DNA from 2 places in the Serratia grimesii genome. Region 2 is predicted to be linked to the other one. Evidence: predicted binding sites of a transcription regulator. Region 2 holds the regulator's gene; the other holds the start of a gene.
The links. Region 2 encodes LexA, which represses DNA repair genes until DNA is damaged. Its sites were predicted from a motif close to TNCTGTATGTACATACAGNA; they were not measured.

Region 1 (15,600 bases), 2.2 Mb from region 2:
CCCATCCCCAAGCCAGGCGTTCAACCCCTCGTTTTCCAGCAACTTGTCCAATCCCACCTGCTGTAGTACTTCGCGCAACTGTTCATCGGTTGCAGCAGGCGCAGCAATACGCAGGTTTTCACGCAGTGTATCGCTGAAGATATGCACGCGCTGGCTGACGACGGTTGTCATCTGGCGTAGCGTCGTTTCATCGTACGTGCACAATGGTTGTCCGTTGAGCAGCATTTGCCCGCTATTGGCATCCCAGGCGCGAGTCAGCAATTGCAACAAGGTCGATTTACCGCATCCGGTACGCCCAAGCAGTGCAATGTGTTCACCGGCGGCAATCTCCAGCGTGACGTCCTGCAACACCGGCAGCGGTTGGTCGGGGTAGGTAAACGTAAGTTGTTGCAGACTCAGTGTCGCACCGCTTTCAGCTGCTGATCCATGGGCTGGGAACGTGACTTCTGGTTTTCGGTCGATCACCTGTTTCACGCGTGTGGCGGAAGCGATCACTTGCCCCAGATGCTGGAAGGCACCCGCGACCGGCATCAGTGCTTCAAACGAGGCCAGTGCGGCAAAAACAAACAACGCAATCAATGCGCCGGGCTGGCTGTCACCACCGACACCTGCGGCCGTAAGCCACAGCAACAGCGTGACCGTTAAACCGCTGGCCAGGATCATTAACGCCTGTGCCATGCCGCCTAGCGAAGCCTGCTGCCATTGGCGACGCTGCCAGTGTTGTTCTGTGGTATCCAGGGCAGCGCGGAAGCTATCAACTGCACCGAACACCACCAGTTCAGCCTGGCCTTGCAGCCACGCGGTCAGATCGGTGCGATATTGACCACGCAAGGCAGTTAACTGGCCGCCAATGGGTTTGCCGGCGCGGTAAAATACTGGGGGGACCAGTAACAGCAGCAGCAGCAGAATACCGCCCAGCGTCAGTGCCAGAGTCGTATCTAACCAGCTCAGACCGTATGTAACGACGGCGATCACCACGGCGGCACTGACCAGTGGCGAGATGACCCGCAGATATAAATGATCCAGCGTATCGACATCGGCGACCAGTCGGTTAAGCAGATCGGCCTGACGGAAACGGGCAATACCGCCCGGTGACAGCGGCAGGATCTTTTTAAAGGTAAACACCCGTAGATGGGACAGCACGCGGAAGGTCGCGTCATGGCTGACAACACGTTCGGCGTAGCGCCCGGCCGTGCGGAAAATTGCGGCACCACGTACGCCGGCAGCCGGCAGCATGTAGTTGAAGGTAAATAGACCCGCCAACCCAGCCAGGGCTGACGCGGCAAGGAACCAACCAGATAGCGCCAGTAGACCGATGCTGGCTAGCAGGGTGACGATGGCTAAAACAATGCCCAGGCAGATCAACAGGCTGTGGCGACGGTATAGTGCCAGGAACGGCAGCAAAACACGCATGATTAGAGATCCCCGCGGCGGTGTGCGATCAGGTTGGCAAACAGGCCCGGCTGAGCGCTCAGCGTGGCGTAATCGCCTTGCTGGACAATTTGCCCGCCTTCCATGACCCAAATCTGGTCGTAATCTTCGGTATCTTCCAACTGGTGAGTAACCAGCAGGGTGGTTTGCTGATGCGAGGCGGCATTCAGAGCCTGCATGACTCGCCGCTCGCTGTGAGCATCAAGGCTGGCGGCCGGCTCATCCAGCAGCAGTAAACGACGTGGGCTGATGAGTGCCCGGGCAACCGCGACACGTTGAGCCTGGCCGACGGACAAACGTGCCGCATTATCGCCGACCTCGGTCTCTAATCCCTGTGGCAGATGTGGCAGAATTTCACCGACGTAGGCTTGTTCTACGGCCTGCTGCAACTGCGCCTCGCTGGCCTGCGGGTTTCCTAACAGGATATTGGCTCGCAATGTCAGCGCCGGAAGGTGCGGGTTCTGTCCTACCCAGCCAAGCTGTTGGCGCCAGCCTTCGGCAGCCAGTTCGCGCAACTCGATACCATTGACCGTCAGTGAGCCGCGATAGGGCAGGAAGCCAAGCAGCAGGTTCAACAACGAACTTTTACCGGCACCGCTCAGGCCGACCAACGCAATGCGCTGGTGGGCGCCAAGCGTAAAGCTCAGCGGGCCAGCCAGTAATACGCCATTCGGTGACAGGATTTCCAGATTCTGTGCTTGCAGTTCCAGTGGAGTATCCGTATTTAGCGTTTGCGTGCCGTTGCCCATTTGTTCGCCTTCTGCACTGAGGAAGGTTTCCAGGGCTTCAGCCGCGCCCACGGCTTGCGCTTTGGCATGGTAGAAGGCCCCCAGGTCACGCAGAGGTTGGAAAAACTCTGGCGCCAGGATCAGCACCAGGAAGCCGGCAAACAGCGTGACACCGGTGCCGTAACTACCGAAATTAAGTTCACCAAGGAAGGAAAAACCAAAATAGACCGCGACCACCGCGATGGAGATGGAGGCAAAGAACTCCAATACTGCCGAAGACAGGAATGCCAACCGCAACACTTCCATGGTGCGGCTGCGGAAATCCTCCGACGATTTGGCGATGTGTGCAGTTTCTGCTTCAGCGCGGTTAAACAGGCGCAGCGTATCCAGCCCACGCAGGCGGTCGAGGAAATTGCCGCTCAGTCGTGCCAGTGCGACAAAGTTGCGGCGGTTGGCGTCGGCGGCACCCATACCAACCAACGCCATAAACATCGGGATCAGTGGCGCGGTGGTTAACAGAATCAGGCCCGCGGCCCAGTTAATTGGAAAGACGGTAATCAGGATCAATAATGGGATAAACACCGCCAGATACATCTGTGGCAGATAGCGGGAGTAATAATCCTGCATGTCTTCAATCTGTTCGACGATGATACTGGCCCAGCTACCGGCCGGTTTTCCCTGGATCCAGGCAGGACCGAGTTGTTGCAGTTTATCCAGTACCTGACGACGCATCCGCTGGCGGATCACCTGTCCGCAGATAAACCCAACACGCTCCCGCAACCAGCTCAATATTGCCCGCAATGCGAAGGTGGCGGCAAGCCAGAGAAACGAGGGGATCAACTGTTCACGCGGGGTGTGTTCGATAATCAGGGCGTGGAGCAGGGCGGCTAACAGCCACGCCTGTGCGACAATCAGCATGCCGCTTATCAGCCCTAATACCATGGAAAGACGCAGCCAACGCTGCGCCAGGGTGCTCTGAGTTTTGAGCCAACGGGTTAACTGTTGCTGTCTGGTTTTTTTCATCAGATAAGAGTCTGCGTCGCCGGCGCCTGTTGTTACAGACAAGGTTAACGTACTGTTAAAAAAAGTGTTTGCCCCAACCTGAAGCGAACAAGTGAAGGCCAATGTTACCTCTTCACCCGGCAGACTGAAAATAATAAAGCGGTCAAATATCGGTATAACAGACAGCGGCAACCGGGTTATTTCACTTCTTGGCTGGCTGTTTCCGCAGCCAGGGCGGTTTGTACGGATTTACGTTGGGCGATCAGCGCCATATATCGGGTTAATGATGGCCAGTCTGTTAAATCGACAGAAAATTGGGCCATCCAGCGCAAAACCGTGAACAGATAGGCATCGGCCACGCCGAAACGCTCTCCCTGTAGGAATGTCTGCTCGTCCAAAACCTGAGCGACATAATCGAGACGGCGGCGCAGCTTATCGCGAAACAGTGTTTTAACCTCTTCCGGGAGGCGTGTATTGAATAGCGGACTGGAGCCTGAGTGAATCTCACTGGTAATAAAATTCAGCCATTCTTGTAATCGTACGCGGTCGAATGACCCATTTGGGGGCGCCAGTGCGGCTTCAGGGCGCAGATCCGCCAGATATTGCACGATGGCGGCACCTTCGGTGATTACCTGTTCGTCATCCAGCATCAGGGCGGCAACATAACCTTTGGGATTCACGTGAGAGAAGTCTTTTCCGTCAGCGCTGCGTTTAGTGCGGTTATTCACGCGGATCAGTTCGAACGGCAGACCCAGCTCGCGCAGAACAATGTGCGGGGAAAGTGAGCAGGTATTGGGTGCAAAGTAGAGTTTCATGACAGTTCCTGAGACAAGAAGCAAGATTGCTTAGCCATCAGAATGTCGTCAGCACCGCCGAGAGAAAAATTAGAATGTCAGAAACCCGCTATTAGTTCAGCTACTGACGGGCAGGGGGAGATGATCCTGCAGATACTGTAATAAGGTCTGTACCGGCGCGGAGCTTGCACCGCTGAACGAACAGACCAAGCCAAAATGACGGTAAAGCGGTGAACGCAGTGGAAGAGTACAAATGCCTGGCGCATCAGGCGGTATCACTGATGCGGGCATGAGCGATACACCGATCCCTTCGCGAACCAGCGTTATCGCGGTGCTCCAGTCACTGACCGTCACGCGCACATTTGATAGTTCAAAACCGGACATTTGTGCCAGCCGCTGTGCATTAAGTTGGCAGCCGCCGGTAGCCAGCACAAAGGGGTGTTCAGCCAGTGCGCTGAAATCTACGGGGTGCCGTCCCCTGGCTAATGGATGCCCGTTGGTGGTCACCGCCAGCCACAGATCTTGCCCCAGTGGGTAGCTTTGCCTGCCTTTTCCAGGATTCAATACGACGCCAACGTCGACGGTTTCCAGAGCCAACCAGTTTTCGACTTCCTGATCGGTGCCTTCCAACTGAACTAACTCTATGGCGGGATAGCGTCGTTTGAATTTACGCAATAACGGTGGCAGCAACAGGGAAAATGCAGAGGGGAAGCTGGCCAGACGTATTTTACCGGCGTGCGTGCTTTTCGCCTGATGCGCGTAATGTTGAATGGCATCAAGTTCAGCCAGCATAGCGCGGGCGTGGATAACGATCTGTTCACCGCTTTGTGTGAGTACCACACTGTGTGGCAGGCGGACCAACAACGGGGTATTCATCGTGTCCTCTAACTGAGCGATAGCCTGGCTGGCACCGGACTGAGTCATGCCACATTGATGTGCCGCCAGAGTGATTGTGCCGCTGTCGGCCACGGCAACCAACAAACGCCAGTGGAGAAGATTCTGCATTGAATACCTGTCTGGTTGATGTTGCAGGTACAAAAAAAGCGGCTAAGGTAGCCGCTTTTCAATATGGCAGAGGGTGCTGTTACAGCACTTCTGCGTTGGCGATGCCATCCAGGTAACGCTCAGCATCCAGTGCCGCCATACAACCGGTACCGGCAGAGGTGATCGCCTGGCGGTAGATGTGGTCCATCACGTCGCCAGCGGCGAATACGCCAGGAATGGTTGTCTGGGTGGCATTACCGTGAATACCGGACTGCACTTTGATATACCCGTTCTCCAATTCCAACTGACCACCGAAGATGCTGGTGTTCGGGCTGTGACCGATAGCGATAAACACGCCGGCCAACGCCAGTTCCCGTGTTTCGTTTTCTTCTTTGGTGCTGCGGATACGTACACCGGTAACGCCCATTTCATCGCCCAGCACTTCGTCCAGAGTATGGTCGGTATGCAGTACGATGTTGCCGTTTTTCACTTTCTCCATCAGCCGGTTGATCAGGATCTTCTCTGAACGGAAGCTATCACGGCGGTGAATCAGGTGAACCTCAGCTGCAATATTGGACAGATACAGCGCTTCTTCTACGGCAGTGTTGCCGCCACCGACGACCGCGACTTTCTGATTGCGGTAGAAGAAACCGTCGCAGGTAGCACAGGCGGAAACGCCTTTGCCTTTAAATGCTTCTTCGGTAGGCAGGCCAAGGTAACGGGCCGAAGCACCAGTGGCGATGATCAATGCATCACAGGTGTATTCACCGTTGTCGCCAAACAGACGGAACGGACGGTTTTGCAGATCAACACTGTTGATATGGTCAAACACAATTTCGGTCTGGAATTTTTCTGCATGCTCACGCATACGTTCCATGAGCGCTGGGCCAGTCAGGCCTTCGGCATCACCTGGCCAGTTTTCCACTTCGGTGGTGGTGGTCAGTTGACCCCCTTGTTCCATACCGGTAATCAGTACCGGGCTCAGGTTGGCGCGCGCAGCATAAACTGCGGCGGTGTAGCCAGCCGGGCCGGAGCCCAGAATCAATAATTTGCTGTGTTTAGCCGTGCCCATGAATAACCTCTTTTCCCACAATGGCGGACAATGGATCCGATTGTAGGGAAAATGCAGCATTAAAAAAAGCGTCAGGGGATGTTGTTAACGATTTGTTTGATAGTCATTGCCTATTAATTATTATTTTGATGCTAAATCGAGCGTAAAACGCAGCAATTTAACTTATGGAAACCACACACCGCAATTTTGTGTTCACCTGACCGGAAACAGCACGTTAAGCGGGTTTAAGCGCCTTCTCTGCGGGGTTTTTAAGCCAGCGATTCATAACTAAAAACGGGGTGCTAACTTTTCATGACGGTACGTTCTTCTGATTTTGCTTCTTTTACTTTGACAATCCGCTGCGCATTTGCGAAAACATCATAGGAAGAAGAAATTATCCCCGCACCTGCAGTAAATCGTACGTATTTACGGCGTTGGCGCAGAGTTTTACGCCGTTGATGAAACCTTGTGCGGCAGGTGAGTCGATATCGCGCAGGCGAGTAGCAAATTTCTTCTTGCGATTAACGTCATTTAAACACGCTGTGCAGGGTTTGACAGACAGACTGCACAACGGTGGATGATGGTAGTGAAACATATGACAGGCATTGGGTCTTCGCTTGGAACGAGCCCTTACACATTGACGTTGGCTAGGGTGTGGCAAGTGCAGGGAAGAAAATAAGAGAGACAATAATAATGGCAGACAATAAGAAACGCCCGGGTAAAGATCTCGACCGTATCGACCGCAATATCCTGAACGAGCTGCAGAAGGATGGGCGTATTTCGAACGTTGAGCTTTCGAAGCGCGTGGGGCTATCCCCAACACCATGTTTAGAACGCGTGCGCCGCCTCGAGCGTCAGGGTTTCATTCATGGGTATACCGCTTTGCTCAACCCGCATTATCTGGATGCGTCCCTGTTGGTCTTCGTGGAAATCACGTTGAACCGCGGTGCACCAGATGTGTTTGAGCAATTCAACTCAGCAGTGCAGAAGCTTGAAGAAATTCAGGAGTGTCATCTGGTGTCCGGTGATTTCGACTATCTGTTGAAAACCCGTGTACCGGATATGTCTGCTTACCGTAAGTTGCTCGGTGAAACCTTGCTGCGTCTGCCGGGGGTTAACGACACCCGTACGTACGTTGTAATGGAAGAAGTGAAACAGAGTAACCGTCTGGTTATCAAAACACGGTAGGGTGCAGGTGCAAAACCTGATTAAATTGGTTACACTCCTGTTTATTCATACAGTTTCGGCGCCGGGGAAGCTTCTCGGCGCTGTTGCTATGTCAGCTAACAGGAACCTGGAGAGCCTTTCTTGAGCCAGGAATATACAGAAGATAAAGAAGTTACCTTGAGAAAACTCAGCAGCGGTCGCCGTTTGCTCGAAGCTGTGTTGATCGTGGTGGCCATTTTTGCCATTTACCTCATGGCTGCCTTGGTCAGTTTTAATCCATCTGACCCAAGCTGGTCGCAGACCGCGTGGCATGAGCCGATTCATAACCTGGGCGGTGGCGTCGGGGCCTGGATGGCCGACACGCTGTTCTTCACCTTCGGGGTACTCGCCTATGCGATACCACCGATCATGCTAATGTTGTGCTGGGCGGCTTACCGTCAGCGCGGCAACGGCGAGTACATCGACTATTTTGCGCTTTCATTGCGCTTGATCGGCACGTTGGCGCTGGTGCTCACTTCGTGTGGCTTGGCGGCATTGAATGTCGACGATCTCTATTACTTCGCTTCCGGCGGCGTTATCGGTAGTTTGCTGAGTAATGCCATGTTGCCGTGGTTCAACGGCATCGGTGCAACCTTAGGGCTGCTGTGCGTCTGGGCTGCGGGGCTTACGCTGTTTACCGGTTGGTCTTGGCTGGTGATCGCCGAAAGAATCGGTGGTGCGGTACTGGGTACGGCGACCTTTATGACCAATCGCTCACGCCGTGAAGACCGTTATCACGACGACGACGACCGTTATGTTGAAGAACAACCCGAATCTGCACAGAAAGAAGCTGCGCTTGCTGCTGCCACCACTGCGGCTGCGGCTAATGCGGCGGAAGACGACGTGTTGTTCTCTGCTCCTTCAGTAACGGAAACCGCCAAGTTGGCGGCAGAATTGGCGGCAGAAGATGCTCAGGATCCCTTACTCAGCGTCCTGCGGGCTAATGATGACGATACTGTTAATGGCGAACCCGTTGCACCAGCGGTAGCCAGCGCACCTGTCACTGCGGCGCCTGTCGTAGCACAGGCTCCGTCTGTTACCGTGGCCCCGACCGCGCCTGCATCAGTGAACCAACACCCGATGAGCACGGTCGCGGAAAACACGACGCCGCCATTATATTCGTTCGAGATCCCTGAAGAGACACCGACGCCGACGTTGACGCGCCCGGCTGATCCTTATCTGGATGATGAGAATGAACCGCGCTTGGGTAATTGGGATGTTCCGGCCGCATCACCGGTGCACGAACGTTCCCCGTTTGATTTTTCTGCCGCCCAGCGTGATAGTGCAGACCTCAGTGCTCCGGCTGGTTTTAGTGCCGGTGAGCTTGGCGCTACGCCGTTTGGTAACGTGAAACCTCAGGCTCCTGCCGCAGCAGCTGCGGTTGCGGGGGCTGTCGCCGCCAATACGTTTATGCCGGCATTTACCGCTACCAGTGAGGCTAACTCGCAGGTGAAACAAGGCCTTGGCCCTGAGTTGCCACGCCCGAACCCTGTGCGCATTCCTACCCGACGCGAACTGGCTTCTTACGGTATCAAGCTGCCTTCACAGCGCATTGCCGAACAGGAACAGCGTAGCCGTGGAGATGACGAGCCATTGCCGATTGCCGATAGTCTTGCACCCGAGCAGGATGATGAAGCTTTGCAGGAAGCTGCGTTGCGCCAAGCGTTTGCCGAACAGCAAAACCAACGTTATGGCGAGGAATACGCGCAAGATAATCAGGATGATGAGGCAGCTCTGCAAGAGGCCGCACTGCGTCAGGCGTTTGCTGAACAACAAAACCAGCGCTATGGGCAACAAGAAGCTGCACCATCAGCACAGACAACCACGCCGGTAGACACGCGCAATGCGTTTGGTTTCTCGCCGATGGATGATTTGGTTGATGATGGCCCAGTTGAGCCCTTGTTCACCTTGTCGCCACAGCTTGAAGACCGTATTGAGCAGCAAAGCGAGCGTGAAGATGATGTGCCATTCGGTCAGTTTGAGCCTGCAGCGCCGGTTTATCAGCCGCAAGCTCAGCCTCAGACACCACCGGTACAACCATACCAACCGGCCTATCAACAACCGCAGCAGCAACCGGCTGCTCAGCAACAGCAACCAGCTTATCAGCAACCTGTCGCGCAACCGGCACCAGCTGCTCCGCAGCAGCCAGCGATGGATAGCCTGATTCACCCGTTCCTGATGCGTAATGATATGCCGCTGCAAAAACCAACCACGCCGTTGCCGACGCTGGATCTGCTGACTGAAGCCCCGAAAGAGGTTGAACCGATAGATACCTTTGCGTTGGAACAAAAGGCGCGTTTGGTCGAAGCCAGCCTGGCCGATTACCGTGTGAAGGCCGACGTAGTCGATATCCTCCCTGGCCCGGTGATTACTCGTTTTGAGTTGGATCTGGCTCCAGGTGTTAAGGCTGCGCGTATTTCAAATCTGTCTCGCGATTTGGCTCGTTCACTGTCAACCTCTGCGGTTCGTGTGGTCGAGGTGATCCCCGGCAAACCTTACGTTGGGTTAGAACTGCCTAACGTTAAACGCCAAACAGTCTATCTGCGAGAAGTGCTGGATTGCCCAGCGTTCCGTGATAATCCATCGCCGTTGGCAATCGTATTGGGTAAAGACATTTCCGGTGAACCGGTGGTGGCTGATCTGGCGAAAATGCCACACCTGTTGGTCGCGGGGACGACGGGTTCCGGTAAGTCGGTAGGGGTCAATGCCATGATCCTGAGCATCTTGTATAAGGCCACGCCGAAAGAAGTGCGCTTTATCATGATTGACCCGAAAATGCTGGAACTGTCGGTCTATGAAGGCATTCCGCACTTGTTGACGGACGTGGTAACCGACATGAAAGACGCTGCTAACGCATTGCGTTGGTGTGTCGCCGAGATGGAACGCCGTTATAAGCTGATGTCTGCGCTCGGTGTGCGTAATCTGGCCGGTTATAACGAACGTGTCGACCAGGCCGAGGCGATGGGACGCCCAATCCCGGATCCATTCTGGAAACCAACTGACAGTATGGACATCACACCGCCGGTATTGGAGAAAGAACCTTATATCGTGGTGATGGTGGATGAGTTTGCTGACTTGATCATGACGGTTGGTAAAAAGGTTGAGGAGTTGATCGCTCGTCTGGCGCAGAAAGCGCGAGCTGCGGGGATCCACCTGGTGCTGGCAACTCAGCGCCCTTCGGTGGATGTGATCACTGGTCTGATCAAGGCCAACATCCCAACCCGTATCGCCTTCACCGTGTCCAGCAAGATTGACTCGCGTACCATTCTCGATCAGGGCGGTGCTGAATCCTTGCTGGGTATGGGTGACATGCTCTATCTGGCGCCTAACTCGTCCATTCCTGTACGTGTACACGGTGCATTTGTGCGCGATCAGGAAGTGCATGCAGTGGTTAAGGATTGGAAAGCGCGTGAGCGACCTCAATATAAAGAGGGTATCCTTAGCAGCAGTGATGACGGTGAGGGCGGTGCTGGTGGCGGCCTGGACGGCGACGAAGAGCTGGATCCGCTGTTTGACCAGGCGGTTGAGTTTGTGGTGGATAAACGCCGCGCCTCTATTTCCGGTGTACAACGTCAGTTCCGCATTGGTTATAACCGAGCTGCGCGTATCATCGAACAGATGGAAGCTCAGGGCATTGTCAGTGAGCAGGGGCATAACGGCAACCGCGAGGTGCTGGCACCGCCACGGCATGATTGATGAAGCTTTAATCGTTGTTATTAAATAATAAAGGGCCGCTTAGCGGCCCTTGTGCAAAGAAGCGTAAACCCATCGGCTTCTCGGAGCATTGGCCTATATGCAGGTTGATGGATTCGGGTAGAGTAAGGGTGTTAAGGGTTAATTTGACCCGCACGGCACCGCCTTGCGGTTAACGCATTTCATAAGGTATCTGGAATAATGAAAAAACTGTTAGTTGCCTGTTGTCTGCTTTCGGGATTCGCTTCCACCTCTGTGTTGGCCGACGCCGCACAGGATCTGCAAAGTCGCCTGGCGAAAGTGAACAGTTTCCACGCCAGCTTCTCCCAGACCGTAACCAGTAGCGATGGCGCTGCGGTACAGCAGGGTGAAGGTGAACTTTGGGTGAAACGTCCGAACCTGTTTAATTGGCACATGACCTCGCCGGACGAGAGCGTGCTGGTATCAGACGGTCAGACCCTGTGGTTCTACAACCCCTTTGTTGAGCAGGTGACCGCCACCTGGCTGAAAAATGCCACCGGCAATACGCCGTTTATGCTGATCACCCGTAATAACGCCAATGACTGGAAACAGTACAACGTTAAACAGAAGGGTAATGATTTTGAGCTCACGCCAAAATCCAGCAGCGGCAACCTGAAACAGTTCGCCATTAGCGTGGATAACAGCGGCACTATCCGCAGTTTTGCCGCGGTTGAGCAGGACGGCCAGCGCAGCTCTTACACGCTGAAAAGTCAGCAGAATGTTGCTGCCGATGCCAGCAAATTTAAATTTACCCCGCCGAAGGGGGTGACGCTGGACGACCAGCGCCAGTGAGGTCTGCGTGAGTAATATGTCGCTCGATTTTTCCCAGAATGAGTTCCAGCCGTTGGCCGCGCGTATGCGGCCGACGACGCTGGCACAGTACATCGGCCAGCAGCATCTGTTGGCTGCGGGTAAGCCTTTACCGCGCGCTATCGAAGCGGGGCAACTGCATTCGATGATTCTGTGGGGGCCGCCGGGTACAGGGAAAACGACGCTGGCGGAATTGATTGGTCGTTACGGCCACGCGGACGTCGAGCGGATTTCGGCCGTGACGTCCGGTATTAAAGAGATCCGTGAGGCGATCGAGCGTGCGCGTCAGAACCGTGACGCCGGTCGTCGCACTATCTTGTTTGTTGATGAAGTGCACCGTTTTAATAAAAGTCAGCAGGATGCTTTCCTGCCGCATATTGAAGACGGCACCATTACTTTTATCGGTGCGACAACCGAAAACCCGTCCTTTGAACTTAACTCTGCTCTGCTGTCACGTGCTCGTGTGTATCTGTTGAAAGCATTAACTGCCGACGATATCAGCCAGGTGTTGGATCAGGCGATGCAGGACAACAGCCGGGGGTTTGGCGGGCAGAATATCGAGTTGCCGGATGAGACGCGCCGCATGTTGTCAGAGCTGGTGGGCGGTGATGCACGCCGGGCGTTGAACAGCCTGGAAATGATGGCGGACATGGCGGAGATCAACGCCAAAGGTATCCGTGTGTTGACGCCGGAATTACTGAAAGAAGTGTCTGGCGAACGCAGTGCGCGTTTTGATAATAAAGGCGACCGCTTTTACGATCTGATTTCGGCGTTGCATAAATCGGTGCGTGGTTCAGCGCCGGATGCTGCGTTGTACTGGTATGCACGTATTATTACCGCTGGCGGCGATCCGCTGTATGTGGCACGTCGGTTGCTGGCGATTGCTTCCGAAGATGTGGGCAACGCCGATCCGCGTGGCATGCAGGTCGCTATCGCGGCCTGGGACTGCTTTACCCGCGTCGGTCCGGCGGAAGGCGAACGGGCGATTGCCCAGGCTATCGTTTATTTGGCTTGCGCGCCAAAGAGCAACGCGGTTTACACAGCCTTCAAAGCGGCAATACGCGATGCCAAAGAGATGGCTGATTATGATGTACCTGAGCACCTGCGCAATGCGCCAACCAAGCTGATGAAAGAAATGGGGTTGGGTGCAGAGTACCGTTACGCTCACGATGAACCCAATGCTTATGCAGCCGGCGAAGATTACTTCCCGCCAGAAATGGCCAAGACGCGTTACTATCATCCAACCACACGCGGTCTGGAAGGTAAAATTGGTGAAAAGCTGGCATGGCTGGCTGAGCAGGATCAAAATAGCCAGACAAAACGCTACCGCTAGCGTTGCCGTTGCGGTAAGGTTAGCGGGTATCACTCTTCCTTTATACGGCTTCAAATTCAGCCGAATAAAACATCAAATTTTCTTTCAATAACAATAAGCACAGGATTAGCATGCTCGATCCCAATCTGCTGCGTAATGAGCTAGACGCAGTCGCCGTCAAACTGGCTCGCCGAGGCTTTAAACTCGATCTGGATCTGCTGCGTTCTCAAGAAGAGCGCCGCAAAGTTCTGCAGGTAGAAACTGAAACACTGCAGGCCGAACGTAACTCCCGATCGAAATCCATCGGCGCGGCTAAAGCGCGCGGGGAAGACATTGAGCCGCTGCGTCGCGAAGTAAACGAACTGGGTGACAAGCTGGATACTGCCAAGGCCGCACTGGATCAGCTGCAGGCTGAGATCCGTGATTATGCGTTGGCGATACCGAACTTGCCGGACGATGCTGTGCCAGACGGTAAAGACGACAGTGACAACCAGGAAGTCAGCCGCTGGGGTGAACCACGCCAGTACGATTTCCCGGTCCGCGATCATGTCGATCTGGGCGAAATGGCCGGTGGTCTGGACTTTGCCGCTGCAGTTAAGTTGACGGGTTCACGCTTTGTGGTGATGAAAGGGCAAATCGCTCGCATGCACCGTGCGTTATCCCAATTCATGCTGGATCTGCACACGGAACAGCACGGCTACCTGGAAACTTACGTGCCTTACCTGGTGAACCACGCAACCTTGTACGGTACCGGCCAGTTGCCTAAGTTTGGTGAAGACCTGTTCCACACCAAACCACTGGAAGAAGAATCGGACAGCAGCAACTATGCGTTGATCCCAACAGCAGAAGTGCCGTTGACCAACCTGGTACGCGACGAGATCCTTGAAGAGGAATCTCTGCCACTGAAGATGACCGCGCATACGCCATGTTTCCGTGCCGAAGCAGGCTCCTATGGTCGTGATACTCGCGGTTTGATCCGTATGCACCAGTTCGATAAGGTCGAGATGGTGCAGATCGTACGTCCAGAAGACTCAATGGCTACGCTGGAAGAGCTGACCGGTCATGCAGAGAAAGTGCTGCAGTTGTTGAACCTGCCTTACCGTAAAATGTTGCTGTGTACCGGTGACATGGGGGCAGGCTCATGCAAAACCTACGATCTGGAAGTATGGCTGCCGGCTCAAAACACTTACCGTGAGATCTCTTCCTGCTCGAACATGTGGGATTATCAGGCTCGCCGTATGCAAGCGCGCTGCCGTAGCAAAACCGAGAAGAAGCCGCGTCTGGTGCACACGCTGAACGGTTCTGGTCTGGCCGTGGGTCGTACGCTGGTGGCCGTGCTGGAAAACTACCAGCAAGCTGACGGCCGCATTCAGGTACCAGAAGTATTACGCCCATATATGGGTGGCCTGGAATATATCGGTTAAAGAGTTACATGCTCCACGAAGAGCGCCTACGGGCGCTTTTTTTATGAGGGTAAAATTCGGCGTGTATCCCACCCAGTATGTGCGCCAAACGCACAATAGTGTCCGTTAATTATTGTGCGATTGGAATTGTCATGCAGGGATGAAACCGCTGAATTTCCCCCTGTTGCGCTATGGTAAAGTAGGCGTGATGGGTATTGCTTGATTCTGGTTATCGCCGATGAACGGGGTGAATGTGGTGCGTTCTATGGCCAGTATTTGACTGTTGGTACGACGAAAACCGATTAATATTGTTGTGAGGCACCGCGTTTGCTGTGCCCTTAATAGGATCCTTGATTTATGACGCTTGAAAATATCGCTTTAACGGGCCGTGTGCTGGGTGTGTTGTTGTATGCACCGCCAGAAAGTGAAGACGGTCAACGGTTGTTGGCCAGCTTGTCTGAATCTGAGTGGGTCAAAGAGTGGCCATATGGCGACGCTGAACAACGTCAAGCGGCGGCTGCGCTGATCGCTACCGGTCTGGAAGATGAGCAGGAAGAATCGCTCGCGGAGGCATACCAACGCCTGTTTGTTGGTCCTGAAACCTTACCCGCACCATTGTGGGGCTCAGTGTATCTGGATAAAGAGAACGTGCTGTTTGGCGATTCTACTTTGCGTCTGCGTCGGTGGTTACGGTCGAATGGCATTGAAGCACAACATGATCGTAATGAACCAGAAGATCATATTGGCACCTTGTTGATGATGGTGGCATGGTTGGCTGAAGAGCGGCAGGGTGGCTTGGTAGAGCAACTGCTGACGAAACATGTGCTGCCTTGGGCACCACGCTATCTGGAATTGCTGCAAGCAAATGCAGGACACCCATTCTACTTAGGGCTGGCGCAATTGGCGCAACTTACCCTGAGTGCCTGGGGCGAAGAATGCTCTGCCGAAGTTGAGTCTTTAGAGCTGCACTTCTGATAGAAAATGAACAGCCGACAGGTGCGCGAAGTCGCAGTGCTGGCGGCTGTTCATCGAAAATATGCCGTGAGTGTATGTCAGTTTAGCGTGACAGTTCTAGCTCATAAGCCTGTCTGACATACTCTGCCAGTTGTTTCTTATCGATATCGGCAATCGAGTAAAGCTTAATATGACGGCGATACTTGCCATT
Region 2 (15,600 bases):
GATGTGAATATGGCTCGTGGGCGCGGTCCTTGCAGCATTCTTTGACTGGCCTGATAGCCGCCCTGACGTGTGTAGGGGGCTTCAAAAATCCATTCCTTATGCGGTGTAATGCCCGCCTCAATCAGAGCATCACGCCAGCCATTTAGGCGATCCTGTGCGTTGAGCATGCTCAGTGGGCCTACAAAAATGCCAATTTCCCGGTAGCCGTGTTGTAGCAGATGGCGTGTTGCCTGGCAGGCAGCATCACGTTCGTCTACGCGAATGGCGCAAATACCGGCATGGTTGTCGATGGTGTCGATCATCACGCAAGGGGTACCGGAATTGCGGATCAGATCAAACCAGGGATGGCGATCGACACTGATGTACAGCAGTCCGTCAACCTGACGGCGCAGCAGATGATTAATCAGGTCGTGTTCGCGCTGCCGGTCGTCGCCGGCGTCACCTAACAGCAGTACGCGTCCGTGGCTGAATGCCTCGCGTTGCAGCGCCCGTGCCAGTGTGGCAAAAAAGGGGTTGGAAATGTCAGGCACTACTAAACCGTAAGTCAGGGTATTACCTGAAGCCAGTGCGCGGGCAATGTCGTTCGGCCGGTAACCGGTTTGTTCGATCGCGGCCAGTACCCGCAAACGGGTGGCTTCTGCCACCGGCCGCGGGCCGTTGTTAATCACATAACTGACGACCGCGACCGAGGTGCCCGCTACGCGGGCGACGTCGGCGCGGGTGATACGCCGCGCGGATTGATTATCCAAGTTGGGTTCCTGTACGCCCTGATTACACCGCGTCCTGCGGCAAGTTAAGATCGCGGCCGCGGGTTTCCGGTGCAAAGAAGGTGGTGATTAAGCCAATGCCCGCCATTACAACAAAATAGCAGGCAACAGGCCACCAGTGACCGAAGCCGGCCAGCAGGGCGGTAGCAATCAGCGGTGCGGTACCGCCGGACAGGATCGACCCCAGCTCTTTGGCAAATGCCATTTTTGAGTAGCGATTTTTGACGCCAAACAGTTCCACGCCGTAGGCGGCCTGCACGCCAAAAATACCCAATGAAGCAATGCACATGCCGACCACAATCACCGAAATCACTATTGCTGGTTCGCGGCTGTCGAGCAGCCAGAATGCCGGGAAGGCATACAGCACTAGCAACAGGCAGAACCAACGGTAGGTAACGCGGCGGCCAAAGCGGTCAGAAAGCCAACCCGCGAGAGGGATCACCAGGAAACCGCACAGTGAGGCAATCATCACTGCCAGTGCCGGCACTGACTTATCCACCATCAGCACCTTGGCAACGTAACCCACGATAAAGCCCTGGCACAGATAGGATGGGCCGTTCTCGCCAATACGCAGGCCCAGCATGATCCAGAAGGCTTTAGTGCGTTGCAGATAGCTGCGGTTATCTGGTGTAGCAGGCGTGTTGTCCAGCATCCGCTGACGGTTTTGTTGCAGTTCGCGTTCAAACACCGGTGTTTCACGTACGTGGCGGCGCAGGTACAGCGCCCCTCCGGCGATCAAGATGCTGGCGAGGAACGGAATACGCCAGCCCCAAGCGATCAGATCAGCTTTATCCAACTGCAAGACCAGCAGCCACACCAGCGAGGCCAATAGCGTTCCACTGTTAGAGCCGATAGCAATGATCGAGGCGACCAGGCCACGCCGTTTGGCCGGTGCGTATTCTGCCAGCATGACGGCGCCGCCGGAAAGTTCTGCACCAGCACCGAAGCCCTGAGCAAAACGCAGGATCACCAGACAGGTGGGGGCCCAGACGCCAATTTGGGCATAGGAAGGGATCAGCCCGATCAGCGTTGTGGAAACGCCCATCAGTGCAACTGTTGTGAGCAACACCACGCGGCGGCCCTTACGGTCGCCAATCCAGCCGAAAACCAACGCGCCGATAGGCCGGGCAATAAAACCGACGGAATAGGTGGCGAAGCTTGCCAATAGCGCGACCATTGGGGTGGCTTCGGGGAAGAACACGTCGCCGAACACCATGCCCGCTGCCAGACCATACAGGGCAAAATCGACATACTCCATGGCGGTGCCGAGCCAGCATGAGAAAGTGGCGCGCCAGAATTGACCACGCCCCTCTTTGGTGGCTAAACGTTCATCGGCCGCCAGCGTTTCACTGGCGGCCTGTGGGGTTGCAAGCGTTGTTTCGCTCATTGTATTGATATCCTCTGTTTTGCTGCAGTGAGTTCCCTGGTGTCGGCAAGAAGGTTTGCTGACGAAAATGTCGGACAAATGGCGATTCAACGCTGCGATGCAAGAGTATCTACGCGCGTAGATAAAACAATGCAACAAAGGTGAAAGTTTGCGGACGATCACAGAATCCCCATCGCTCCGGGGAACGAAGGTAAAGAAAACAGATGGCAGAAAAATGACATTACGGCACTTTTTTACTGTTGAGTTTGCTACGTGCTATCCCACGAATCTGCCTGCCGCTTTTGAATTTCTGCGTTACAATGGCTCTCTGTTAACAGTTTGTATGGTCTGGCGCGGCCGCAGGGCGCGGCGTCAGGCATGGAGTAGAGCAATGTCTGGCAATAGGGATTCCATCTTGCCGCCGCTGGAGTGGTTATCTGTGCAACATCCTCCGGTACCCGCCGCTGTAAGCGACTGGCTGATGGAGCTAGGGTCGATGACTCGCCGTTTTGAGCGTCACTGTGGGCGTGTGCACGTTGAACCACAGCGCGAATGTTTTGTTACCCGCGATCAACTGGGTGAAGAGGCTGAACACTTGCCGGACAGCCCGCGTTACTGGCTACGTGAAATCGTGTTATTGGGCGACAACCAGCCTTGGTTGCTGGGGCGTACGGTGATCCCTCAGGAAACGCTCACTGGCCCGGATTTGGCGCTGGTGGATTTGGGTACGCTGCCACTGGGGCGTTATCTGTTTAGCAGCAATGAGCTAACCCGCGATTATATTCACATGGGGCGGCAAGAGAGCTTGTGGGCGCGTCGCTCCCGCCTGAGACTGGCGGGTAAACCGCTGTTGCTGACGGAACTGTTTTTACCAGCTTCGCCACTGTATGCGGCAGAAAGTACGGACCCAGAATGATGAGGAGAGGAAATACCTTGGAGGGAAGCGTGATTCAAAGCAAGTGGCAGGCTTATAGCCATCTGATGCGCATTGATAAACCGATTGGCACCTTGTTGTTGCTGTGGCCAACTCTGTGGGCGCTGTGGCTGGCGGGGCAGGGCGTGCCATCGCTGTCTATCCTGTTGGTGTTTGTGGTTGGGGTCTTCCTGATGCGTGCAGCCGGTTGCGTGGTGAATGACTATGCCGATCGCGCCGTCGACGGCCACGTAAAGCGGACTGCCGGGCGTCCGATGCCAAGCGGCAGAGTTAGCGAGAAAGAAGCCAAAATTCTGTTTGTGGTATTGGTACTGATCTCATTCGGGCTGGTGCTGACGCTGAATTCAATGACCATTTGGTTGTCACTGGCCGCGTTGGCATTGGCATGGGCTTATCCGTTTATGAAGCGGGTCACGCATCTACCGCAGTTCGTACTGGGTGCTGCCTTTGGTTGGGGCATTCCCATGGCTTATGCTGCTGTGAGTGAGTCGCTGCCTCTGAGCTGCTGGCTGCTATTGCTGGCCAATATCTGCTGGACAGTGGCTTATGACACGCTGTACGCCATGGTTGACCGTGATGATGACTTGAAGATTGGTGTTAAATCCACGGCCATTTTGTTTGGGCGTTACGACAAACTGATCGTTGGCTTACTGCAACTGGCCACGCTGTTGTTGTTAGTCTGGGTTGGCTATCTGGCTCAGTTGAGCGGGGCATTTTACTGGTCGTTACTGCTGGCAGGTGCGCTGTTTATCCACCAGCAAAAGCAGATCGCGACCCGTGAGCGCGAGGCCTGCTTCAAGGCATTCCTGGACAACAACTACGTTGGGTTAGTGCTGTTTATTGGTATCGCGCTGAGTTACTGGCAGGCTTAACGGGCCACTGGCAATAAAAAAGGCACCCGAGGGTGCCTTTTTCGTTTCCGTAACAACGGATTACTCGTCTTTTTCTTCAACTTCTTCGAGTGCAACCGACGGCGCGTTGGTTTCCGCTGGCATGCTGACACTCTCAATGGTCAATTTGATCTCTGGGGTGATCAAATCGCTCAGCATGCTGTACACCTCCATGGTGTGCTCACGAACTGCATCGCCAATATCGTTGATATAGCCTTCTTCACGCAGCGTTGCCACCAGGGTTGAGAACACTGCTTTGTCGAAGAACTCTGGCGCGTTGATGCCGTGCAATACCGACAGACGCTGGGCCATAATCCGACTCTCTTTCTCCAGTGCACCGCGATTAATGCTCGGATTCGCACTGAGGATCGACATGGTTATGGCGTAGCGTTGCAGCGTTTCGCGGATACCGGCGGCCAACAATTGCAATGGTCGGATGCGTGCTGGATTCAGAACCAGTTCGTCACCCTTATCGCAGATCAGTTGCTGACGGATCATTTCCTCGATCAGTGGTCGCAGCACTTCGGACAGTTGTTCCTTGTCGTTGTGCAAGAACAGCTCAGCCTTCAGCATTGGGTAAATCAACCCAATCTGACGCAGCAGTTCGGTGCGAGAAACGCGGCGATGATGCATCACGATCGTGGCTATCAGTGAAGGTAGCACCAGCAGATGATGGATATTATTGCGGTAATAGGTCATCAGGACTGCCTGCTCGCGTGGCAGGATGATGATATCGCCGATATTATCCTTCTCGACCTCAAACTTATTCATGTTCAGCGCGTGATCCAGCAGCTCATCTGGCGTCTGGGTCGGTACGGTGACATCGCTGGCATAAGGCACATTGCGCATCAGTTGCAGATAGCATTCAAGCTGCTCCAGCAACTGCTCACGGGTCAGCGAGCGTTGGCGTGAAGCCAGTAGCGCCGTGGAGCACAAGTTCATGGCGTTAGCCGCGGCGGCATTGTTGATGCGCACCATGATCTTGGCCGCCAGATCGTTAACCGTCGGCGTCAACCAGCTTGGGCGTTGGGATTCGATAGGATCAATCGATTCACGCCATTGAGGCACGTTCTGGTTCAGGTAAGTGGTCAACGGCAGTGGATCACCGAAGTTGACATAACCCTGGCCGAGATTACGCAGCTTGCGCAGACCACGCAGCATCTGCAGCAGGCTCTCTTTTTCCTTGGTCGCGCCACGCAATTCTTTAGCGTAGGTGCCCACCTCCATCACGTGCTCGTAACCGATGTAGATCGGCACCAGTGTGATCGGGCGAGAACCGCCGCGCAGCATTGCCTGAATGGTCATCGACAGAGTGCCGGTCTTCGGTTCCAGCAGACGTCCGGTACGAGAACGACCACCTTCGACAAAGTACTCCACTGAGTAACCACGGCTAAAGAGTTCGCCGAGGTATTCGCGGAACACCGTCGAATACAGTTTGTTGCCTTTGAACGTCCGGCGGATAAAGAAGGCACCCAGGCGGCGGAAGATCGGGCCAGCCGGCCAGAAGTTGAGGTTAATACCGGCGGCAATGTGTGGCGGCACCAGGCCCTGGTGATACAGGACGTAAGAAAGCAGCAGGTAGTCCATGTGGCTGCGGTGGCAGGGCACATAAACGATCTCATGGCCGTCTTGTGCCAACTGACGCACGCGTTCGGCGTTGGTGACGTTGATACCTTGATATAACCGGTTCCAGGTCCAGCTCAACACGCGGTCGGAAAGGCGCACAGTTTCATATGAGAAGTCAGCAGCGATTTCTTCCATCAGCGCAATGGCGTTCTGCTGGGCTTTCTCATGGGAAATTTTCTTGCTGCGCGCTTCGTCTTCGACTGCTTTCTCGATCGCTTTGGACGCCAACAGTTTGTTGAACAGGTCCTGACGGGCCGGCAGGCTTGGGCCAACGGCTGCCAGACGCTGACGCGAGAAGTGCATTCGTGCTACGCGCGCCAGTTTTTGTGCGATGGTTTTGTCCGTGCCGTGTTCCGTCGCCATGCGACGCAGCGAAACGGTGTTGGAGAAACGCACAAAGCTGTCGCGGCCGAGCCACAACACGGCAAAGAACTTCTGTACACCGTTAAGCAGGCGCAGATGCGGCGTGCCATGGCCTTCGCGGCCTGGAGAACGACCAAACATCACTGAAACAGGCAGCATCTGAATATCGAGATCCGGATTACTGCGGTGCAGATCCAGATAGTCGTGAAACAGTTTTACTGACTCTTCTTTCGGTGTGTAGTAGCGGAATACGCGCGGGCCGTCGTGAATAAACACGTGGCTAGGCAGCACGGTACCGTCTATCTCCAGCGGATTGAGGGGATCGGGCAGATCCTGCGCCAGGCACTGGGTGCGTAGCGTCAGTAAATCCGCCTTGGAATTATAAGGTAAAACATACAAAATCGGCCGTGAGGGATCCAACCCTAACTCCGTGACCGGATCTGAAGGGATAACCTTACTTCTTACCAACAATTTGAGTGGTAAATTCAATAGTTTATAATAAATTTTACGCCAACCTGACATAACAACGTGAAGCCTCTTGTTAGCAATGCGCCGCAAGCATACCAGAAACCGGGTAGCAGATCTGTGGTGTTGGAAAACCGAGAGCCGGAAGCATTTCCTGGCCTAGACTCTTTAATTATGACTTACCTCTGTGAAAGGCACTAAAAAACATGGCAAACCAAGCAACCGGCCTGACCCGTATTATTAAAGCCGCCGGCTACTCTTATAAAGGCTTTTCCGCTGCCTGGCAGCATGAAGCTGCATTCCGCCAAGAACTGGTGGCGACCGTGCTGGCTATCATACTGGCGATTTGGCTGGACGTGGGTGCGATAGCACGCATTTTACTGATCGGATCGGTGCTGCTGGTGATGATCGTCGAGATGCTCAACAGCGCGATTGAGGCGATTGTCGATCGGGTGGGTACTGAACATCATGAGCTTTCGGGCCGGTCGAAAGATATGGGGTCGGCGGCAGTTTCACTGGCAATTATTTTGGCACTGTTTGTCTGGGGCTCGGTACTCTGGCAGCACTTTGCCTGAGTGGGGTGGCCCTGTTGCGACATGGGTCGCTAATCCCTGATTTTTATTCATTCTTCGGTTCCCAAGCCGCACTTACCTGTATATACTCACAGCAAGACTGTATAAACAAACAGGGGGCGGAATGAAAGCACTAACTACCAGACAGCAAGAGGTCTATGATCTGATTCGCGATCATATTTCGTCCACTGGCATGCCGCCAACGCGCGCCGAAATCGCCATGCGTCTGGGGTTCCGCTCGCCAAATGCTGCAGAAGAACACCTGAAAGCATTGGCGCGTAAAGGCGTCATCGAGATCGTCTCTGGTGCGTCGCGCGGCATTCGTTTGCTGATGGAAGATGAAGAAGGTTTACCGCTGATTGGCCGCGTGGCCGCTGGTGAGCCGCTGTTGGCGCAACAGCATATCGAAGGGCACTACAAAGTGGATCCTTCCTTATTCAAACCGAGTGCAGATTTCTTGCTGCGGGTTAACGGTATGTCGATGCGTGATATCGGTATTCTCGACGGCGACCTGCTGGCGGTACATAAAACTCAGGACGTACGTAACGGCCAGGTCGTTGTGGCGCGTATTGAAGACGAAGTCACAGTTAAGCGTCTGAAAAAACACGGCAATGTCGTTGAACTGCTGCCAGAAAACAGTGAGTTCCAACCGATTGTGGTTGATCTGCGCCAGCAGAATTTCACCATTGAAGGTCTGGCGGTCGGTGTGATCCGCAATGGCGACTGGGTTTAATCCCCACGCCCGAACATCGTTCTCTGATTTAAATCGCCCCAGCTCTGGGGCGATGTCATTTCTGACTGATTAAAACCGCACTGCCACGGGAACATTTCACTATGCGCCTGATTTCTGCTTTTACCAGCGATACCGATAAAGCCTTGTGGCGTCTTGCGCTACCGATGATCTTTTCCAATATCACTGTGCCACTGCTTGGGTTGGTCGACACAGCGGTCATTGGCCACCTGGATAGTCCGATTTACTTGGGGGGCGTGGCGGTTGGCGCGATGGCCACCAGCTTCCTGTTTATGCTGCTGCTGTTCTTGCGCATGAGTACCACCGGGTTGACGGCACAGGCGTTGGGCGCACAAAACCCGCAGGGATTGGCACGCGCCTTTATGCAACCGCTGTTGCTGGCGGTATTGGCCGGTGTCGCTATCGTGTTGCTACGCCATCCGTTGATCAATACGGCACTGCATATTGTCGGCGGCGATAACGCGGTGCTTGAGCAGGCACGGTTGTTTCTTGAAATCCGTTGGCTGAGCGCGCCAGCGGCATTGGCAAATATGGTGATCTTGGGCTGGTTGCTTGGCGTGCAATACGTGCGGGCGCCGGTCGTTCTGCTGATTGTCGGTAATCTATTAAATATCGTACTGGATATCTGGCTGGTGATGGGGCTGGGGTGGAATGTTCAGGGGGCGGCGACAGCGACGGCTTTGTCTGAATATGCCACGCTGCTGCTGGGGCTATGGCTGTCCTGGCGTGTAATGCGCATACGCGGTATTTCGGTACCCATGTTGCGCCATGCCTGGCGCGGAAACCTCCGGCGTCTGCTCGCGCTGAACCGCGATATTATGTTGCGCTCACTGTTGCTGCAGCTGTGCTTGGCATCGTTGACTATCTTCGGTGCCAGACTTGGCGGTGACGTAGTGGCAGTCAATGCGGTACTGATGAATTTACTGACCTTTACCGCTTATGCGCTTGATGGTTTTGCCTACGCGGTAGAAGCGCACTCTGGTCATGCCTATGGCGCACGCGATGATAGCCAATTGCGCAAGGTGTGGCGGGCTGCTTGCCGACAGGCCTGTTTGGTGGCGCTGGCCTTTGGTGTGGTTTATGCGTTTGCCGGGCAGCAAATCATTGCGGCATTGACCTCGCTGCCAGAACTGCGCGCGATGGCGAGAGACTATCTGCCTTGGCAGGTGGTGCTCCCGCTGGTAGGGGTGTGGTGCTATTTACTGGATGGCATGTTCATTGGTGCAACTCGCGGCGCAGAAATGCGTAACAGCATGGCCGTAGCGGCTGCGGGCTACGGCTTGACGCTGTTAAGCGTGCCTGTCTTGGGCAACCATGGATTATGGTTGGCGCTGGCGGTCTTTCTTGCGCTGCGTGGCATCGCGCTTGGATGGATTTGGCACCGTCACAGGCTGCGCGGCAGCTGGTTTTCAACCGCGCAATGATGTGATTTTCTCACTAAAACATAAAATTCATTTATGTTTTAATTTGTATTTTGTTACATATTATCGCCTGCGAATAATGTCGCATAGGAAGTTGTTTGTTGGCGTTTTTTTCTTATTTTTGATTTAAAAATGGATTTTAATTCTGGTTTTTATTTGTTTGTCGCTATCTGCTTCTATAATTAATCATGTGGCTGGCGAAGTGAACGGGGATTCTCCTCGGCCAGCAGGATCTGAAACTGATTCACCACAGGTTAACGGAGATACTATGAACAAAGATCAAGCCGACGGTAACTGGAAGCAGTTTAAAGGGAAAGTGAAGGAAAAATGGGGCAAGCTGACCGATGACGATCTGACGGTCATCGAAGGGAAACGCGAACAGCTTGTCGGTAAAATCCAAGAGCGTTATGGCTACCAGAAAGAGGCGGCCGAAAAAGAAGTGAAGTCTTGGGAAGATCACAACAAATATCGCTGGTAGAGCGATAGGCAGCAGCAGATTGCGGCCAGAAGCTTGGTGTCTCCCCCCTTGACGCCAAGTCTGCAGACACAGGGAGGTGCCTGCTAACCCCGCTTATTTCTTCTTGATAGCAATGCTATGGTCATGTTCGCCGCAATCATGCTTGCTGTCGCAAGCTTCTACTTCAACGCAGGCGACGCACAGACCGTGTGCTTCCACTACGCTATGACGCAGGACAAAACCCGACTCTTTAGCCAGTTTTTGCAGCGTATCTTCGATCCCTTCAGTCGTGCGTTCTGTCACCTGACCGCAGCGATCACAAATAAACAGCGCGGAAGTATGCATCGGTTGTTCAAAGTGATGACACAGCACGTAGCTGTTGGCTGACTCGACCCGGTGAATGAAGCCTTGTTCCAACAGGAAGTCCAGCGCACGGTAAACCGTTGGCGGTTTGGCTTGGGGTTCAGCGACGCGCAGCAGATCGAGCAGGTCATAAGCGCTGATGGCACCGGGCTGTTGTGCCATCAGGCGTAACACTTCCAGCCGCTGCGGTGTCAGTCGCACATTGCGTTGCTGACAGAGTTGTTCAGCCTGCGCCAGCAGTTTTTCCTGGGTGCTTGAGTTCATGGCAAATTTCCCGGTACGTAAAAAAGCCGATTTTACCATGGTTCAGCCAAATCGCCGAGAGTCGGCCCCTTTTCCTCTGAGATGGCGCATTAATCGTTCGGTTGGCCACTGGCACTTAACCCGAAATGTGATGCTATTCACAATTTGTCTCAGCGGTTGGCGGGAAGAACACCGGTGTCAGGGAGATAAGGCACGTTGTAAGCGGGCTGCCAATGCGGTCATTTCACCCGTTGGATTATGGCCAATCAGCATAAAAGCGTGGCTGCTATCAGACCAATAGACTACGTTCATTCCTTGGCGGCGTTCGTTTTCGGCGGGTTGTCGTTTGCCCGTTTGCTGGATAATGCATAGCGCCAGTGCACCATACTGCGCATCTAGCCAGGTCAATTGAGCTATGCGTCGATCGTCGTAAGCCAGTACGCGGGCGTTTTTCAGTTCAGCACCGTTTAACACCAACTGTTTTGCCGGGAGGGTAATGCCCAGTCGATCGCCGGTTTGCTGTAATTGAACGGCAATTTGCGTTGCTGATTCATTAACATCAACATCGGCCAGCGTTTCCGGCGTATACAGCGCCATATATTGGGCGACTAAGCTGCGCCAATTGTCCTCCGGCTGGCTTAACTGTATATAGACGCGATCGCCTGCAATCCCGAGAGCCAAGAAACTAACGGCGGCGGCAATGAGTCCACGACGACTGACGCCCGGCTGTGGCGTCATTGCGGTGAGTGGCCATGCGCCCCTTAATCGTTGTACTGGTGCTTCATCAAGTAAAGGGGCGAATGCTTGTTTAAAAGGCAGACTGCTGCGTTCCAGCAATGACAAACGCTCGGCTAATGCCGGTTCGCCAGCCAGGCGTTGCTCCAGCTGTTGGCGTTGTTGTGGGTCTAACTGATTGTCCAAATAGGCGACCAGCAGTTCATCCGCAGCATAGGTTGAGCTCATGATTGTTCTCCTTTTGCCTGCGGCGAGCGGGTTTGCAGCACGCTATCGTTCGCCAACCTCAGTCGCGCAGCGGCCAAACGGCTCATTATGGTGCCAACAGGTACACCTAACACCTCGGCTGCTTCACGGTAGGAAAGCTCCTCCACGTATACCAGGAAAAGTGTATTACGCTGTGCTTCGGGCAGTTGATTAACGCGCTGCATCACCTCGTTGGCCCATATGGGCTCCTCTCCATTTTCTGCACTGGCCAGTTCGTCGACATCGACAAAACCCTGTCCCTGGCGGATATGTTGAGCGCGGATCTCGTTAAGCCAGATGGAATGAAGGATTGCAAATAACCAGCGGTCCATACGCGTTCCCTCAGCAAACTGTGCGGCGCGCTCAAGGGCACGCACACAAGTGGCTTGCACCAAGTCATCGGCAATATCCCGTCGGTGGGAAAGCACCAGGCCATAGCGCCACAGACGGGAAAGGTACTGGCCGATTTCGTTGCGAATCGCATCTCTGCTGATGTGCGCCTCCAGGCTCTGTTACATCATGATTCTGGGTGATGATCGATGGCGGCTGCCAGATCTTTGTACTCTTCACAGCCGGTGCCGCACAGTGATTGAATCACCTTCAACTGCTCTTTTGCCAAGTCCTGGCGGCCCTTCACCATATAAGCTTCGCCCAAGTATTCGCGGACTTTTGGGTAGTTAGGATCGAGCGCCACTGATTTTAAATAGTAGCTGATCCCTTCATCAGTGCGGCCAAGCTTGCGGGTGGCATAGCCTCGGTAATTCAGCGCCACGGCGGTGTTGGGATCCTTCAGGGTGTTAAGTACATCGAGTGCTTCTTGATAGCGACCGCTTTTTGCCAGTGCATAAGCGTAGTTTGCTCGATCGTTGTCGTTGATCATGCTGCTTTTATCCACCATGCACGTCTTGGTTTTTGTATCGTATATCTGACCTTTCGGGCAGGTTGGCGTGGTCTGGCCGCTGCCATCTCCCCCCATCGCTAATGCTGCACCGGAAATCAACAGAGAACTGGCAATGACGGGTAGCAACAGGCGTTTGACGAAATTGTTCATGGTTGTTTCCTCATTGGGAGAGGGTGCTGAGCTGCACCCTTGCAGAGAGAACACCTAAAAGCGCCCGTTTATTCGTTTTTTTCTGATTATTTTTTAATCTATAGGTGCGGCAGTTTTCCCAATACCACCGATTGTCGGTATAATAGCCGTTTGCGGCAGTACGCCGTTTGTTGAATCCCAGACAGAATCAGGTAGCCAGTAGCCCAGCATGACGACAGACAATAACGCCTCAAAATACGCCGCCAATCGTTTCTCCATCGCGCCAATGCTCGACTGGACCGATCGTCATTGCCGTTACTTTCACCGCCTGTTGACCAAGGAAACGCTGCTGTACACCGAGATGGTGACTACCGGGGCGATTATCCACGGTAAGGGTGACTATCTGGCTTATAGCGAAGAGGAACATCCAGTTGCACTGCAACTCGGCGGAAGCGATCCGGCTGCGTTAGCGCACTGTGCCAAACTGGCTGAGCAGCGCGGTTATGACGAGATCAACCTCAATGTCGGTTGCCCATCCGATCGCGTTCAGAATGGCATGTTCGGGGCCTGCCTGATGGGGCAGGCAACGTTGGTTGCTGATTGCATTAAGGCGATGCGCGACGTGGTGTCGATCCCCGTGACGGTGAAAACCCGTATTGGCATCGACGACCAGGACAGTTACGAATTTTTGTGTGATTTTATCGACACCGTTGCCGGGCGTGGCGAGTGCGATATGTTCACGATTCATGCGCGTAAAGCCTGGCTCTCAGGTCTGAGCCCGAAAGAGAACCGTGAGGTACCGCCATTGGATTATCCACGTGTGTACCAGTTAAAACGTGATTTCCCAACGCTGACCTTGGCCATTAACGGTGGGGTAAAAACGCTGGAAGAGGCGAAACAGCACCTGCTGCATCTGGATGGCGTAATGATGGGGCGCGAAGCCTATCAGAATCCGGGTATTTTGGCGCGGGTTGACAGTGAACTGTTTGGCAAGAAGACAGACGTTATGGACAGTATAGCGATTATCGAGTCGCTGTATCCGTACATCGAACGCGAGCTGTCGAATGGCACTTATTTGGGTCACATTACCCGCCATATTCTAGGTTTGTTCCAGGGAGTTCCGGGAGCACGTCAGTGGCGCCGGCACCTGAGCGAAAATGCACATAAGCCAGGGGCCGATGCGCGTGTGGTTGAGCAGGCGCTGAATTTAGTGCGTTTGCCGCGTACCGAGATGGCGGAATCGGTATAAAATTTGACTAAAAGTTAGTTTTTTTGACCAGGCATGTTGCGCGCTGTGACATGCCTTTTTTTTAATTTCAATCACTTAGTTCCGTCGTGTTTCTGGCATGCTTTTTGTAATAACTCAGCAGATACCTCGTTTTGCGAAGGAGCAAAATCATGCTGGAACTCTTCTTTCTTATCGGTTTTGTCGTCATGCTGATGGTGACCGGGATTTCGCTGTTGGGCGTGTTCGCCGCGTTACTGGTGGCAGCGGCATTTATGTTGATTGGCGGTCTGTTTGCGATGGTGATTAAGCTGTTGCCGTGGCTGATTCTGGCTGTTGTGGGTGTGTGGATATACCGTTCGATGCAGAAACCACAAATCCGGCGTTATTGATTTTTTGTCGAATAATCAGTCGGTCACGCTGAAATATACGCAACAGACTTGCTCTGAATGCGGCAGCGATCACAGCTTGGCGCTTTAAATGCTAATGCGCCGCATTAGCCATGTTTTTTGCGTTTCCGGGCTGTTAGGATGTTTGTCGATGCAGCGATGCGACCTATTTCATCACCGCAAGAGGCAGTAATACCAAATATGCGTGTTGCTCAAGCAACCCCTGTCTCTGGCGGACTCTGCTCTACCCCTACAAACGCAGTAATAAAAAGGGCTCCTTACGGAGCCCTTTTTATTTGTCATAACGATCCAGTAGGCGATCTCAACGCTCAGGAATCAGCAGGCTTGAACCGCTGGTGTTGCGGCTTTCCAGTACCTGATGCGCGCGCTGTGCGTCGGCCAATGCAAACTTCTGTTCTTCTTTAACGTCGACCTTGATGGCTCCGCTGCCGATCAGTGAGAACAGTTCATTACTGGCAAACTGCAGTTCAGCACGATTGGTAATGTAGCCGTTAAGGGAAGGGCGGGTGACATACAGCGAACCTTTTTGGTTAAGCAGCGCCAAATCGACACCGGTAACCGGGCCGGAGGCATTGCCGAAACTGACCATCAACCCACGTCGCTTCAGACTATTGAGCGAGCTCTGCCAGGTACTTTGCCCAACAGAGTCATACACCACACCGACTTTCTCCCCCTGCGTCAGTTCAGCCACGCGCTGGGCGATGTCTTCCTTATGGTAATTGATGGTTGCCCACGCACCGGCACGTTTTGCCAGCTCGGCTTTGTCGTCGGAACCTACGCTGCCAATCAATTTTGCCCCAAGCGCTTTGGCCCATTGGCAGGCAATCAACCCGACGCCACCTGCGGCGGCATGGAACAGGAATATTTCACCTGGCTGTACTTCATGAGTTTGTCGCAAGAGATAGTGTACCGTCAGCCCTTTAAGGAAAGAGGCTGCGCCTTGCTCAAAGCTCAGGTTGTGCGGCAATATCGCCACTTTTTCAACCGCAACGTTGTGCACTTCACTATAGGCACCGAGTGACGACTGAGCGTAAACCACCCGGTCACCGGGCTTCAGTGCGGTGACACCCGCACCGACCTTAATGACGACGCCGGCGGCTTCGGTACCCAATCCACTGGGCAGGGTGGCCGGTGGGTACAGCCCACTACGCACGTAGGTGTCGATATAGTTGATGCCGATCGCTTTGTTTTCGACCTGCACTTCACCGGCGGTTGGGTCTACGGGTGTAAAATCAACGTATTGCAACACTTCTGGGCCGCCGGTGGCGGAGAATTGAATGCGCTTTGCCATTTCATTACCTCGTGTGGGTGTCTAATTTCACCCTACGCGTTTTAGTATCGGTGATCCAGTTTGCCCTTGCGCAGATTGATACCTTTTTTGCATCGGTTATGCCGCAGGAATCACAGATAAAAATCACGTATACTCTCGCGTCAGGATTCTCCATTCGCAACCGGATAAAGAATACGCTTCATGGCAGGAAAAAAACCAACCAACAAAACAAACGCGGACGAAGCCAGAGATCGTCCACGAGATCGCCAGATGGAAGGGCTGAAGATGCCGCCACATTCGCTGGAGGCGGAACAGTCCGTGTTGGGCGGTTTGATGCTGGATAACGAACGCTGGGACAACGTGGCGGAACGCGTTGTTGCCAACGACTTCTTCAGCCGCCCGCACCGTCTGATCTTTACCGAGATGCAGCGCCTGCTGGAAATGAGCCGGCCGATCGATCTGATCA

Region 1: the regulator LexA is predicted to act here: its motif matches at 7,214-7,233, upstream of SGBXF1_RS08295 (DNA translocase FtsK 4TM domain-containing protein).

Annotation. Positions count from the first base shown of each region.
Region 1 is NZ_LT883155.1:1,771,276-1,786,875, forward strand. It holds gene cydC (heme ABC transporter ATP-binding protein/permease CydC) at 1-1,413, opposite strand, end outside; gene cydD (heme ABC transporter permease/ATP-binding protein CydD) at 1,416-3,182, opposite strand; gene gstA (glutathione transferase GstA) at 3,359-3,976, opposite strand; gene SGBXF1_RS08280 (LysR family transcriptional regulator) at 4,073-4,960, opposite strand; gene trxB (thioredoxin-disulfide reductase) at 5,040-6,011, opposite strand; gene lrp (leucine-responsive transcriptional regulator Lrp) at 6,684-7,178, shown strand; gene SGBXF1_RS08295 (DNA translocase FtsK 4TM domain-containing protein) at 7,299-10,892, shown strand; gene lolA (outer membrane lipoprotein periplasmic chaperone LolA) at 11,091-11,702, shown strand; gene SGBXF1_RS08305 (replication-associated recombination protein A) at 11,710-13,053, shown strand; gene serS (serine--tRNA ligase) at 13,164-14,456, shown strand; gene dmsD (Tat proofreading chaperone DmsD) at 14,793-15,410, shown strand; gene SGBXF1_RS08320 (DUF1801 domain-containing protein) at 15,493-15,600, opposite strand, start outside.
Region 2 is NZ_LT883155.1:4,671,515-4,687,114, reverse strand. It holds gene SGBXF1_RS21865 (LacI family DNA-binding transcriptional regulator) at 1-749, opposite strand, end outside; gene SGBXF1_RS21860 (MFS transporter) at 772-2,154, opposite strand; gene ubiC (chorismate lyase) at 2,525-3,049, shown strand; gene ubiA (4-hydroxybenzoate octaprenyltransferase) at 3,046-3,939, shown strand; gene plsB (glycerol-3-phosphate 1-O-acyltransferase PlsB) at 4,000-6,468, opposite strand; gene SGBXF1_RS21840 (diacylglycerol kinase) at 6,618-6,986, shown strand; gene lexA (transcriptional repressor LexA) at 7,108-7,716, shown strand; gene dinF (MATE family efflux transporter DinF) at 7,818-9,158, shown strand; gene SGBXF1_RS21825 (CsbD family protein) at 9,424-9,633, shown strand; gene zur (zinc uptake transcriptional repressor Zur) at 9,727-10,239, opposite strand; gene SGBXF1_RS21815 (anti-sigma factor family protein) at 10,417-11,181, opposite strand; gene SGBXF1_RS21810 (RNA polymerase sigma factor) at 11,178-11,627, opposite strand; gene SGBXF1_RS21805 (tetratricopeptide repeat protein) at 11,717-12,250, opposite strand; gene dusA (tRNA dihydrouridine(20/20a) synthase DusA) at 12,459-13,478, shown strand; gene pspG (envelope stress response protein PspG) at 13,628-13,846, shown strand; gene SGBXF1_RS21790 (quinone oxidoreductase) at 14,166-15,155, opposite strand; gene dnaB (replicative DNA helicase) at 15,336-15,600, shown strand, end outside.